Regions from separate parts of the Carnobacterium pleistocenium FTR1 genome, predicted to be linked through region 4. Evidence: predicted binding sites of a transcription regulator. Region 4 holds the regulator's gene; each other region holds the start of a gene.
What was found. The regulator CtsR, encoded in region 4, represses protease genes until heat stress. The targets are predictions, from matches to a motif close to TTGGTCAAAAAAGGTCAAANA.
Positions count from the first base shown of each region.

Region 1 (3,392 bases), 170 kb from region 4:
AGGCAAAGCAGTCACGGAAACCGAAGCTAAAGTGGTGTATATTTGTAACATAATGACTCAACTGGGCGAAACAGAAAATTTTACTGATGCAGATCATGTCTGTGTATTACATCAACACTTAAATAAAAAATTTATTGATACTGTTTTGGTCAATATTGGCGAAGTGCCAGAAAATTATATGGATACTGAACGGTACAATGAGTATTTAGTACAAGTAACACATAATTTTAAAAAACTTGCAGAGGAAGTTCCTTCCATTATATCGGATGATTTCCTTGAATTAAGAAATCAAGGGGTCTTTCATAATGGAGAAAAAGTTGTAGATGAATTATTTAAAATGGCTTTTGATAACAGACGTGTAGAAAGAAAAAATAGTTAGTAAACCAACTTTAAAAGAGAAAGGAGGCTGTCATATGTCTTATGCTTCAGAAGTGAAAAAAGAATTAACGCAATTAGAAGTTCATAGAGAGCATGCTAAAGCTGAATTAGCCGCATTGATTCGCATGAATGGGACAGTTGGTTTGGTGGATAAGAAATTCATTCTAAATGTACAAACTGAGAATGCTGCCATTGCACGTAGAATTTATGTTTTGTTAAAAGATCATTTTGATGTTGAAAGTGAACTACTGGTGCGCCGGAAAATGAAACTAAAGAAAAATAATATTTATATTGTGCGATTAAAACAAGGAACTCAAGAAGTTCTTTCAGATTTATCTATTATGGAAGGTATGTTTCTTCATAGCCATGTTTCAGATGAAGTAATAGGCAATACGCAAAAAGTCAAATCTTATTTACGTGGTGCATTTTTAGCAGGAGGATCAGTCAATAATCCAGAAACGAGTCGTTACCATTTGGAGATCCATTCAAGTTATGAGGAGCATAATGATGATATTTGTCAAATGATGAATCAATTTGGTATGAATGCTCGTACACTAGAAAGACGGAATGGGTATATTACTTATTTGAAGGAAGCCGAAAAAATTGCTGATTTTCTAGCCTTGATTGGGGCAACTAGCGGTATGCTTAAATTTGAAGATGTCCGCATTATCAGAGATATGAGGAATTCAGTCAATCGGTTGGTCAACTGTGAAAATGCTAATTTAAATAAGACGATTGATGCGGCTAGTAAGCAAATTGAAAGCATCAAGTTCATTGATGATACAATTGGATTAGATAAGATACCTTCAAAATTAAGAGAAATTGCACTGGTCCGTTTAGAAAATCCTGAAGTAACTTTAAAAGAATTGGGAGAAATGATTCCGAGTGGAACAATCAGTAAGTCTGGAATCAATCATCGATTACGTAAACTGAATGAGATGGCAGAAAAATTGGGAACAAAAAAACGTGATAAGATTGATATAAGTATCTGAGATAAAAAAAGCTAGGTTAGTTATGAGAAAAAACTTCATTACAAGAAAATCTAAGCTTTGTCCTATTACTTTGATAGCATAGAAGTTCTACTTGTTTTTTCATTATAACTGGGCTACACTATAATAGTTGGTATTTTACTAACAACAGAAATTAGTTAAATCATTGTTAGGTTAAGTGTAGTAGTCCCCTTAGTGTAATGGATATCACGTAAGATTCCGATTCTTAAAATAGGGGTTCGATTCCCTTAGGGGGCATTCTTGTGATTAGAAAAAATTCTAATCACTTTTTTTTATCAAAAAAACAACGAACAAAAAAATTGACCTTTATTGACCAATAAAGTAAAATGAGTCTAGTAACTTATTGAGTTGATATTTTAGTTACTCATAAAGAAATGAACAATTGAGGAGGAAGTAAATTATGAACTTAGTCCCTACAGTAATCGAACAATCTTCAAGAGGTGAACGTGCCTATGATATTTATTCTCGTCTTTTAAAAGACCGTATCATCATGTTAAGTGGTCCAGTAGACGACGACCTTGCAAATGCTGTAATCGCTCAGCTTTTATTTTTAGATGCACAAGATTCTGAAAAAGATATTTACATTTATATTAATTCACCAGGAGGCAGTGTAACTGCCGGATTAGCGATTTTTGATACAATGAACTTTATTAAAGCAGATGTTCAAACTATCGCAATGGGTATGGCAGCTTCAATGGGAAGTTTCCTATTAACAGCTGGTACAAAAGGCAAACGTTATGCTTTACCAAATGCTGAAATCATGATTCACCAACCATCAGGTGGTTCTCAAGGACAAGCAACCGAAATTGAAATTGCTGCTCGTCATATTTTGAAAACGCGTGAACGCTTGAATAAAATTTTATCAGAGCGTACAGGACAACCAATTGAAGTTATCCAACGCGATACAGATCGTGATAATTATATGTCTGCAGAAGATGCAAAAGCATATGGTTTGATTGATGAAATTATGGAAAATAGTGCTGCTTTAAGTAAATAAATAACATGGAAAGAGATTGGGATAATATTCCGATCTCTTTTTTCTTGAAAAAAGAATAAGTTGAATGCGTTTAACTGATCTACTATTGTCTGTATAATAGAAATAACTTACAAATGAGGAGGATTTTTGATGGATATTAGTAATATAAAAGCTAACCAAGTAAACACAACTACTGGAATTAAAATTGGAAGTGAAAATGCTCCAGTTAAAGTAATTGAATTTATTAACTTAGCATGCCCTTATTGCAAAATGTGGTATGAGGACTCAAAAGACTTATTGGCAGAATATGTCTCAGCTGGGAAAGTGCAACGCATCATTAAGCATTTTGATAAAGAATCATCGGGGTTGAAAAAAGGAAATGTGTTACACCAATATTTAGACTACACTGATCCTGAAAAAGCACTTGAAGAAATAGATTTCTTTTTTGAACACCAAAATGAGTGGGGAAGGTTAGCAAATTTTGATGATATTGCAACTTATGCACAAGAAAAAAGGAATCTAGCGGTGCAATCAAATGAGACTAGAGCTCAAGAAATTAAAAAAGAAGCAAATGAAGCAGTGGTTGTACTGGTTCCTACAGTCTTTATTGGTGAAGAGATTTTTGATGAAAATATTACACAACAAGAACTTAAAGATTTAATAGAAGCACGTATTTAATAAAAGAAGCAACCGGAAACAGCAATACACTTGTGAAAAAGACATAATTCAGTCAAAGTTTCTTTGTAGAATTTAATGAAAAACTTAGAAACATAATGGTTGAAAGATAACTAGATAACTGTTACAATAATTGATGTGAGAGATGGTAATGGTGCCTTTATCAGTACTGTTGATAAATGATAAGAAAACCGAAACAGGAAACTGATAGTTTGATTTTCATTTTGATTCTCTTGTTTTTTTAAGTAACAAGGGTCGCCGAACGACTAACGCGGTCACAAAGCGTCCAACGTAGAAAGAGGTCGCTTATGCAAAATGTATTATCAGTTATTGAAGAGGTCATTCCAGATATC
Region 1 is NZ_JQLQ01000002.1:2,272,281-2,275,672, reverse strand. Features, by position in the region: gene BP17_RS11165 (gluconeogenesis factor YvcK family protein) at 1-379, shown strand, start outside; gene whiA (DNA-binding protein WhiA) at 414-1,370, shown strand; tRNA gene BP17_RS11155 (tRNA-Arg) at 1,554-1,625, shown strand; gene clpP (ATP-dependent Clp endopeptidase proteolytic subunit ClpP) at 1,789-2,385, shown strand; gene BP17_RS11145 (DsbA family protein) at 2,515-3,042, shown strand; gene BP17_RS11140 (sugar-binding transcriptional regulator) at 3,348-3,392, shown strand, end outside.
Region 1: the regulator CtsR is predicted to act here: its motif matches at 1,685-1,705, upstream of clpP (ATP-dependent Clp endopeptidase proteolytic subunit ClpP).

Region 2 (3,392 bases), 600 kb from region 4:
CAGAGGCACGTAATAATGCACGCAATTGCGTTCTAAACATATCCGGTCTTGCTAAACAAATACGGATAGCACGGTAACCTAAGAATGGATTCATTTCATGTGGCAACGTTAGATAAGGTAATTCTTTGTCTCCGCCAATATCCATTGTACGAACAACAACGCCTTTACCTTCCATACCTTCTAAAACTTCTTTATAAGCTTCAAACTGAGCTTCTTCTGTAGGAAAATCAGGTGAATCCATATAAAGGAATTCTGTACGGTATAATCCAACAGCTTCACCACCATTGCTTTTTACGCCTACTAAATCTTTTGGAGTACCAATATTTGCAGCTAATTCGATGTGCTTTCCATCTGCTGTAATTGTTGGTTCATCTTTTAATTTATCCCATTCAGCTTTTTGATCTGCAAAAGCTTTTGCTTTTGCTTCATACGTCGCAACATCAGATGCTTCTGGATGAACGATTACATCGCCTTCAAGACCATCGATGATGATAAGATCTCCTTCTTTAACAAAAGAAGTAATATCTTTTGTTCCTACAATTGCAGGAATTTCTAAAGAACGAGCCATAATTGCTGAATGTGAAGTACGTCCACCGATGTCGGTAACAAAAGCTTTCACAAATTGGCGATTTAATTGAGCAGTGTCACTTGGTGTTAAATCATGAGCAACCACAATCACTTCTTCATCAATCATTGAAGGATTAGGAAGTTTCACGCCTAACAAATGACTCAATACTCGTTTAGTAACATCTTTAATATCAGCTGCACGTTCACGCATGTAAGGGTTATCTTCCATGCCTTCAAACATACTGATAAACGTATCTGTTACTTCTTTCAAACCACTTTCTGCATTAAATTTATTATCATTAATAGAGCTTTCAATGCTCCCGATTAATTCTGGATCAGATAGAACCATTAAATGCGCATCAAAAACTTGGGCTTCTTTTTCACCTAGAGATTCTGCTGCTTTAGACCGAATGATCTCAAGTTCTTTTGATGCTTCGTTTAATGCCGATTTTAAGCGGTTAATTTCTGAATCAGAGTTCTCAACTGAAATTTTGTTGAAAGTTAAATCGGGTTCAGTTAGTAAGTAAGCTTTTGCGACTGCAATACCGTCACTTGCTGCGATCCCATTTAATTTTTCAACCATTATTCAGCTAAGCCTTCTTTCTTCATTGTTTCTTCGATTCCTGCAAGAGCTTCAGATTCATCTGAACCATCAGCAGAAATAGTTACGTCAGCACCTTGTCCAACGCCTAATGACATAACGCCCATGATTGATTTCAAGTTTACAGATTTACCTTTATATTCTAGGTTGATATCTGAACTAAATTTGCTTGCTGTTTGTACTAGTAACGTTGCTGGACGTGCATGAATACCTGTTTCAGCTACTACATGAAATTCGCGTTTTTCCATAATAAAAAATCCCCTTTAATATATATTATTTTTGAGAACACTATCTAGTTTCAGCTGTTAAAACCATTTTTTCCAGCAAAAACATTCGATATAGCCCTTACAACTTATAAGATTACCATTTTTTTCTTATTTTAACAACTATTATTTTCCTAATATTTCTCTTCCACTTTTCAAGTTAGAGCTATACCGATAAATAACATTTCCATTATGAAGAGCCTCTCCAATAATCGATTCCTTCTCCTCATGATTAATCCAAATTTCTCTAAAAATCATAAAATCTTTTTTTTCAATAGTTATGGCATTCGTATCTCCTTGAAGCAATTGTTTCAACTGTATTTGCAATTCTTCTCTGCTCACTATTAAGACGTCCTTTACTATTTGTTTTAACCTATTTTATTCTATTTAGTTTAATTCAAAAAATTCAAAAAATCAAAAATTATAATGCTAATTACTTGAAAGTCAAAAAAGGTCAGTGTATAATGATAATCAACAAGGTCAGTAATGGTCAATCATTTATTTGACTTTATTTGATTTATTAACCTATTAAATGAAAGGTTGTGTTTAAATGTTATGTCAAAACTGCAATCAACGCGAAGCAACTATCCATTTATTTACCAATATGAATGGTCAAAAAGGTCAATTGGATGTTTGTCAAAATTGTTATCAACTTATAAAAGATGCTCAAAATCATGGTGAAATCAGAAATGATCGTTCACCGCAAGATCCTTTTGGATTTGGAAATTTAGATCAGTTTTTCCGCTCTATGCAAAATAATCCAAACAACAACTCGCAACAAAATAGTCCTAACACCCCTCCAACTCAAAGAGGTTCTGGAGGTCAGCCACCTATAAATAAAAAACCAGGACTCCTAGGCGAATATGGGACGAATCTAACAGAATTAGCTCGAACGGGTGCCATTGACCCCGTCATTGGACGCGATAAAGAAATCGAACGCGTAATTGAAATTTTAAATCGCCGCACTAAAAATAATCCAGTCTTAACTGGTGAACCTGGTGTTGGTAAAACGGCAGTCGTAGAAGGCTTAGCACAAAAAATTGTTGATGGAGATGTCCCTCAAAAATTATTAAGCAAAGAAGTCATTCGACTAGACGTTGCTTCTTTAGTTCAAGGAACAGGTATCCGAGGCCAATTTGAAGAACGTATGAAACAATTAATGGATGAATTAAAGAAAAATCCACAAATTATTTTATTTATTGATGAAGTCCATGAAATTGTTGGAGCTGGAAGTGCCGAAGGAAGTATGGATGCTGGAAATATGCTTAAACCAGCTCTTGCACGCGGTGAGATGCAAATGGTTGGAGCAACAACATTGAAAGAATACCGTACGATTGAAAAAGATGCTGCTCTAGAGCGACGCATGCAGCCCGTACGTGTTAACGAACCGACCGTTGAAGAGACTATTACCATTCTCCAAGGTCTACAAAAAAAATATGAAGATTACCACCATGTTCATTATACAGATGAAGCTATCAAGAGCGCTGTCAGCTTATCTAATCGTTACATCCAAGATCGTTTTTTACCCGACAAAGCTATTGATTTATTAGATGAATCGGGTTCCAAAAAGAACTTGACGATACAAATTGTTGATCCAAAACAACTTGAGGATAAAATTGCAGAAGCTGCTCAACAAAAACAGTTAGCTCTACAACAAGAGGATTATGAAAAAGCTGCTTTTTATCGTGATCAAGCAAAAAAATTCTCTACTATGAGAGATCAACAAAATCCTGATTCAGTTGAACCTACAATAACTGAGCAGGATATGATTGAAATTATCGAAATGAAGACTAACATCCCTGTAGGAGAATTGAAAGAAAAAGAGCAAACACAATTACGGAACTTAGGGCAAGACTTAAAAAAACATGTCATTGGACAAGATGAAGCAATTGATAAAGTTTCCAAAGCCATACGCAGAAGCCGTGTTGGGTTCAATAATAAAAACCGTCCGATTGGTTCTT
Region 2 is NZ_JQLQ01000002.1:1,844,335-1,847,726, forward strand. Features, by position in the region: gene ptsP (phosphoenolpyruvate--protein phosphotransferase) at 1-1,150, opposite strand, end outside; gene BP17_RS09085 (phosphocarrier protein HPr) at 1,150-1,416, opposite strand; gene BP17_RS09090 (hypothetical protein) at 1,558-1,773, opposite strand; gene BP17_RS09095 (ATP-dependent Clp protease ATP-binding subunit) at 1,982-3,392, shown strand, end outside.
Region 2: the regulator CtsR is predicted to act here: its motif matches at 1,908-1,928, upstream of BP17_RS09095 (ATP-dependent Clp protease ATP-binding subunit).

Region 3 (3,392 bases), 820 kb from region 4:
GCTCCCTTAAAGATGCATCTAAATGCATCAATTTTTCGCGCTCTCCCTTGATCAACTTGCTGACAGGAATACCCGTCATTCGACCGATAACGACTGCAATTTCTTCTTCAGTAACCGATTCTTGTACCAATCTGACTTGACCATCTTGAGCTGCCAACTGTTGCTCTTCAAGCAGTTTCAATTCTTTCTCTAGGGCTGGAATCTGTCCATGTCTGAGAACGGCGGCTCGTTCTAAATCATAATTGCCTTCTGCCTCTTCTAATTCATGACGCGCCTTTTCGATTTCAGCACGTTTATCACGTAATTTAGCTACTTCTTCTTTTTCTGTCTCCCACTTCATCTTCAACTGATTGGCATCTTCACGCAAATTAGATAATTCTTCTTGAATAAGCGCTAATCGCCGCATACTGGCATCATCTTTTTCTTTTTTCAACGCAGCTTCTTCTATTTCTAATTGCATCAAGCGGCGAGAAACTTGGTCCAATTCAGTGGGTCTTGAATTCATTTCAACCCGGATAGTTGCACAGGCTTCGTCTATTAGATCAATTGCTTTATCTGGTAAAAATCGATCCGTAATATAACGGTTGGATAACGTTGCGGCAGCGACTATTGCATTGTCATGGATATTTACGCTGTGGTGAATCTCAAACCGTTCTTTTAGTCCTCTTAAAATACTGATGGTTTCTTCTACTGTCGGTTCATCAACGAGTACTTTTTGGAAGCGTCTTTCAAGAGCTTTATCCGTTTCCATATATTTTCGGTATTCATCTAGTGTCGTTGCACCAATACAATGCAGTTCACCACGAGCTAGCATAGGCTTTAATAAATTTCCTGCATCCATGCTGCCTTCCGTTTTTCCAGCGCCAACAATGGTATGGATCTCATCGATAAATAAAATAATTTGACCTTCACTCTTTTTCACTTCTTTTAGTACAGCTTTCAAACGTTCTTCAAACTCTCCACGGTATTTTGCCCCGGCAATCAAAGATCCCATATCTAATGAAAAAATTGTTTTCCCTTTTAAGTTTTCTGGTACATCTTTTCGAACGATTCGTTGGGCTAACCCCTCAACAATAGCTGTCTTACCTACTCCAGGTTCTCCAATCAATACAGGATTATTCTTTGTTTTACGAGATAAAATACGAATCATATCACGAATTTCGTCATCTCTTCCGATGACTGGGTCTTGATCTCCACTTTTTACAGCCTTGACTAAATCTGTTCCATACTTTTCGAGTGCCTGATACGTTTCTTCTTGATTTTGTGAGGTCACACGATCTCCTCCTCTTATTTTTTCAATTTCTTTTTTTACTATTTTTTCAGTTAATCCATTTTTAGTCAAAAAATTAGTCAAGCTGTGGTTTTTTAGTTTCATTAGTGCCAATAAAACGATTTCGGTAGAAAGAAAATCATCTTGAAAGTCCGTTCTAATTTTATCGGCTTCCGTTAATAGACGGTATAAATTTTGACTCATCCCTTGTCCATATTGAACGTTCGAGCCTTCTACAGTTGGGTAGTTATCTAATTCTTGGTCTACAAAAGATTCAAAGTTTTCTGTATTGATCCCTAACGATTGGTAAAATCCTCGCGCAAAATGATTGGGTGTTAAAAAAACTTTCCATAAATGGAGAAGATCAATCTCTTGATGTTTTCTCATTACGGCGATACTTTGAGCTTCTCCAAAGGTTTGCTGCATTGTTGTAGTCATTTTTTCAATATCCATTCAAACTCCTCCTTGAATTTTATTAATTTTATTATATTCAATTAGTCAGTAAAGGTCAAATGAAACATCTGACTTTTATTTAGTATATTGTTGACTCTCCTTAACAAAATTTCAACTCTCAAAGCCAAAGCCTTTATTTTATTATAACTACTAAAAAAGTTCACTCTAACTTTTTAGTAGAGTAAACTTTTTTATCTCACACCTAATGAAATTCTTGCATAACGGCTCATTTTGCTTGTGTCCCAAGCCGGATACCAGACTAACTTCACTTCGGTTGAAGTAATTTCAGAGATCGATTGCATAGCTGCCATAATATCACTGGTAATCGTATCTGCTAATGGGCAGCCCATCGTAGTTAATGTTAACTTTATCACACAACAATTTTCATCTATCAATTCAACAGCGTAAACTAACCCTAGATTGACAATGTCAATGTTTAGCTCTGGATCTATAACTTTTTCTAATGCTGTCATTATACGCCCTTTAAGCTCTTCTGTTTGATTTTCATTAGTTGGTTCCATATGGTAACCGCCTTCTCTTTTTGACTCTATTTTACCTTTTGTTTTCTTCAAAGTAAATCATTTCAGCAAGAGATCTGTTTTTTTATAAGTGTCTATTGAAAAATTCAGCTGTTTCAATCGAAATCATATATGGAACATGATGACCATAACTCCCAGTTGTTGTAAAACTAACATGCCTTCCATAATCTTGGTCCTTAATTTTTTTATAAAAATCAAAAGTAGGTTGATAAGGTACCAAATCATCGTCTTCATCATGCCAAAAGTGAACAAATTTCCCATTAATTTTTTCGGGTTGTAAATCAAGTGAAATCATTTTTAAGGATTCAATAGCCGGAGCAAATTGATCCGACTCAAGATTGATTTCTGCTCCTGTTTGCCATTTTGATGTTAATAACCACTTAGAAAAGGAGATTGGTGACGGGCTTCCCATTAACACAACAGCCGTTTTCAACCAAGGGTATTGCGTCAAAATTGCACTCGTTGTCATTCCACCCATTGAGAGCCCTGAAACTCCAACACGTTTTTGATCCGTTAACCCTGCTTTAACGTAGTGATCAACTATCATGGGAAATTCAACAATATTATGTTGCACAACATCCCAAAATTCCAAGCTTCTCTCATTTACCGGCGTTCCTTCGCTTCTTTCCCCGTGCAAATAAGCTTCAGGTATTAATGCTCGAAAGCCTTTTTTAGCAATTTCATAGCCATGAACTAAAGAACTTTCTTTAAGATTTGTCCATCCATGATAAAAAATAACTGTTGGCAAGGTTTCATTTACCCGTTCTGTTAATACAACTTCTAATAAAGGAATCCCATTAATGGATTCATGTTTTACTGTTATCATCTATCTATCTTCTTTCTATATTTATTCTTATAGACTTTATGTTACACTATTTGTATAGATTCTTTGTAGTAAGTGTATCATAAAAAATACTTAGAAACTTTTATTAATAAAAATGGATAACAGTCGGAGGATCTTGATGAATAAAAAATTAATTGCTCTTGATTTAGATGGTACTACATTAAATAATCGTTCAGAAATTTCAGTTAGGACTAAAAAAGTTTTAACGACTCTAAGAAATGCTGGTCACCTTGTATCGATCGTAACTGGGAGACCTTATCGCAATAGTAAACAGTTTTACGCTCAA
Region 3 is NZ_JQLQ01000002.1:1,615,745-1,619,136, forward strand. Features, by position in the region: gene clpB (ATP-dependent chaperone ClpB) at 1-1,723, opposite strand, end outside; gene BP17_RS07960 (metal-sulfur cluster assembly factor) at 1,915-2,244, opposite strand; gene BP17_RS07965 (prolyl oligopeptidase family serine peptidase) at 2,327-3,088, opposite strand; gene BP17_RS07970 (Cof-type HAD-IIB family hydrolase) at 3,225-3,392, shown strand, end outside.
Region 3: the regulator CtsR is predicted to act here: its motif matches at 1,765-1,785, upstream of clpB (ATP-dependent chaperone ClpB).

Region 4 (3,392 bases):
CTGTTTTACCAACACCTGTAGGTCCTAAGAACATAAATGAACCTATTGGACGGTTAGGATCTTTCAACCCACTCCTAGAACGTCTGATTGCTCTAGAAACTGATCCAACAGCTAGTTCTTGCCCAATCACTCGTTTATGCAATATTTTTTCTAAATTCATTAAACGGTCTGATTCTTTTTGTTCCATTTGCTGAACAGGGATACTCGTCCATAAAGATACAACCTCTGCGATATCTCTTTCAGTTACTTCTAGTGAGTTTAAAGAAGCTTTTCCTTCTTGTTTTTGTAATAAATTTTCAATTTTTTTACGTTGTTTCATTTCTTTTATACGAATTCTCGCAGCTTGTTCAAAATCTTGTAACTGGATAGCATCTTCTTTATTTTGTATCAAAGCTTCTAAGTCTGAGACTGCAGCTGCAACTGGAGAAGGTTTACCTGAAACATCTAAACGTACTTTAGAAGCAGATTCATCTATCAAATCAATAGCTTTATCCGGTAATTGTCTTGATGTAATATAACGAGATGAAAGCTTAACTGCAGCATGTATAGCTTCATCCGTAATTTTAACACCGTGATGTTCTTCGTAACGAGAACGTAAACCTAACAAGATTTCTTCTGTTTCCTCTTCTGAAGGAGGATCCACATGAATTGGTGAGAATCGTCTTTCTAAAGCAGCATCTTTTTCAATATATTTTTGATATTCATCTAATGTTGTTGCTCCTATAGTCTGCAGTTCACCACGTGCTAATGCAGGTTTCAAAATATTAGATGCATCAATAGCACCTTCTGCCCCACCAGCACCAATTAGCGTGTGCAGCTCATCTATGAATAAGATAACTTCACCATCTTGATAAATTTCATCAATAATTTTTTTCATTCGTTCTTCAAATTCGCCACGATATTTTGTACCAGCTACCAATGAACCCATATCGAGCATCATTAACCGTTTATTTGCTAATGCAGCTGGAACTTCACCATCTTTGATTTTTTGTGCTAATCCTTCAGCAATAGCTGTTTTACCTACACCGGGTTCTCCTACTAAAACAGGATTATTTTTTGTTCTACGGCTCAACACTTGAATAATACGTTTGATCTCTTTATGACGACCAACGACTGGATCTAATTTCCCTTCTCTTGCCACAGCAGTCAAGTCGCGAGCCAAAGAATCTAAGGTTGGTGTGCCTGCAACTTGTTTAGCAGCTGGTTTTGCTTTTCTACCTTTAGCATTTGTTGCATCACCCAAACCAATTTTTTTCAATACGATTTGACGAGCTTTGTTTAAATTGATATCTAAATTGCTTAAAATTTTAGATGATAAAATGTCTTCTTCGCGTAGTAATCCTAACAATAAATGCTCTGTGCCAACAAGTGCTGAACCCATACGTCTTGCTTCATCTGTAGCAAATGTAATAGCTTGTTTAGCTCTTGGAGAATAAGGAAGAATAGCATTTTTAGAAAGGTACTTCATTGTTCCATAGCCCGTAAAGTGTTCGATTTCTTCTCTAATATCGACTTCAGTCACAGAAAATTGTCTTAACGTTTTCCCAGCAATTCCATCCTGCTCCATAATCAATCCTAAAAGAATGTGTTCAGTCCCTACAGAGTGGTGACGAAATCCCTTTGCTTCTTCTTGCGCCATGATCAAAACCATTCTTGCTTTTTCAGAAAATAATTCATCCATTTATATTTCGCCTCCGATTTTATTCTTTATTCATATTTCAAATTGTTCAAAAAGGCCACTAATAGTTTAGCTCGTAATTCATTTTCGTCTATTCCATCAGCATTTAAGAGTGATTTTCCCATTACAGATAGCATAATATTTGCCTCTCTCTTAGTCAACATTTCAGTTTCAAATAATCTTTCTATAATAGAATAAGCATTCTTTTGAGTGATTCTATTTCCAATGATATCGATCATCATATCCAACATCTCAGCTTCATCCAACAGTTTCACTTTAATGATACGTATATAACCGCCACCACCACGTTTACTTTCAACCAAATAACCTTGTTGCACTGTAAAACGAGTATTTATAACATAATTTATTTGAGAAGGAACACAATTAAATCGATCTGCCATCTCGCTGCGTCTGATCTCGACTCGTTCATCTTGACCTAAAACTTTTTTTAAATAAGCTTCAATGATGTCCGACATATTTTGATTATGCATGGGTTACCTGTTACTAAAACATTTCAGTGTATGATAAAGATAATAATTTTACCTTCTCTACTTTACAACGGTGTTTTTTTAGTAACACTCCTTTTCTTATCGTCCTAACACTAGACTTAATCATTTAGCTTATCAATAACATAAACTAAATTAATAGCGGAGGATACCTCTAGTAAAAACTAGAAAGCATTCTTGACTAATCCTGACTTTCATTATACGAGAAATAAGAAGATTTGAAAAGTAACTTTACTCATTTCATCTAAATTAACTCCGAAACTTCTTCTATTGCCCAATAGACAAAGAAAATAAATATTAAAGTTTATCTTTTTATCTAAGAAAAATGCATGGCTAAAGTATTAGCCAATTTTAAAAATTGACTCTCAATTTAATGTAGCTTTTTACGGATCTAATTCTGTTAAATAAAAGTAGTGTCTTTTTTAACCAAATACAAATCAACGATGATAGCTTTGATTATCGAAAAAAAGTCTGTTTTATTTTCTTTTATAGATAGAAACTGTTTTTTTCGTGCATATGAATACTACCAATCAGACGAAAAAATAGCTGTCTAATTTTTGGTGTGGATAAAAAAATTAATTACATAACTCACCTAAAAATTCTGGCGGAATAGGTTCTGCTTGTAACCATATCATTGAATTCAATGCGAATAACAGAGAGTTAACGCTCTGTTAAGGCTTGAAAACCTTAAGACTATGGTTTTCCAGGTCTTCAGGTAGCTCCCCTGGCTTCACAAGCAAGTTCGTACATTCCAGAAGAAATTTCATCTTGAAGCATCCACACTATTTGACCTAGAACCAAAACAATTATACAACCAAAAAAAAAGATAATTTCTCTAATTATTAAGAGAAATCATCTTTTTAAAATTATTTATCGGGAAGACAGGATTCGAACCTGCGACCCCTTGGTCCCAAACCAAGTGCTCTACCAAGCTGAGCTACTTCCCGTTCAATTACTTCTTAATTTTTCTTTCAAAAGAAATGCACCCAAGAGGACTTGAACCTCTAACCCCTTGATTCGTAGTCAAGTACTCTATCCAATTGAGCTATGGGTGCAAATAGTGCCGAGGGCCGGAATCGAACCGGCACGGTGATCACTCACCGCAGGATTTTAAGTCCTGTGCGTCTACCTGTTCCGCCACCCCGGCATTAGAACAGTTCTTCATCTTACGAATAAGCTTACTAGTCAAACTAGTAAGCGAAAGACGG
Region 4 is NZ_JQLQ01000002.1:2,440,166-2,443,557, forward strand. Features, by position in the region: gene BP17_RS11940 (ATP-dependent Clp protease ATP-binding subunit) at 1-1,681, opposite strand, end outside; gene BP17_RS11945 (CtsR family transcriptional regulator) at 1,708-2,169, opposite strand; tRNA gene BP17_RS11950 (tRNA-Pro) at 3,058-3,131, opposite strand; tRNA gene BP17_RS11955 (tRNA-Arg) at 3,166-3,239, opposite strand; tRNA gene BP17_RS11960 (tRNA-Leu) at 3,246-3,331, opposite strand; tRNA gene BP17_RS11965 (tRNA-Gly) at 3,381-3,392, opposite strand, start outside.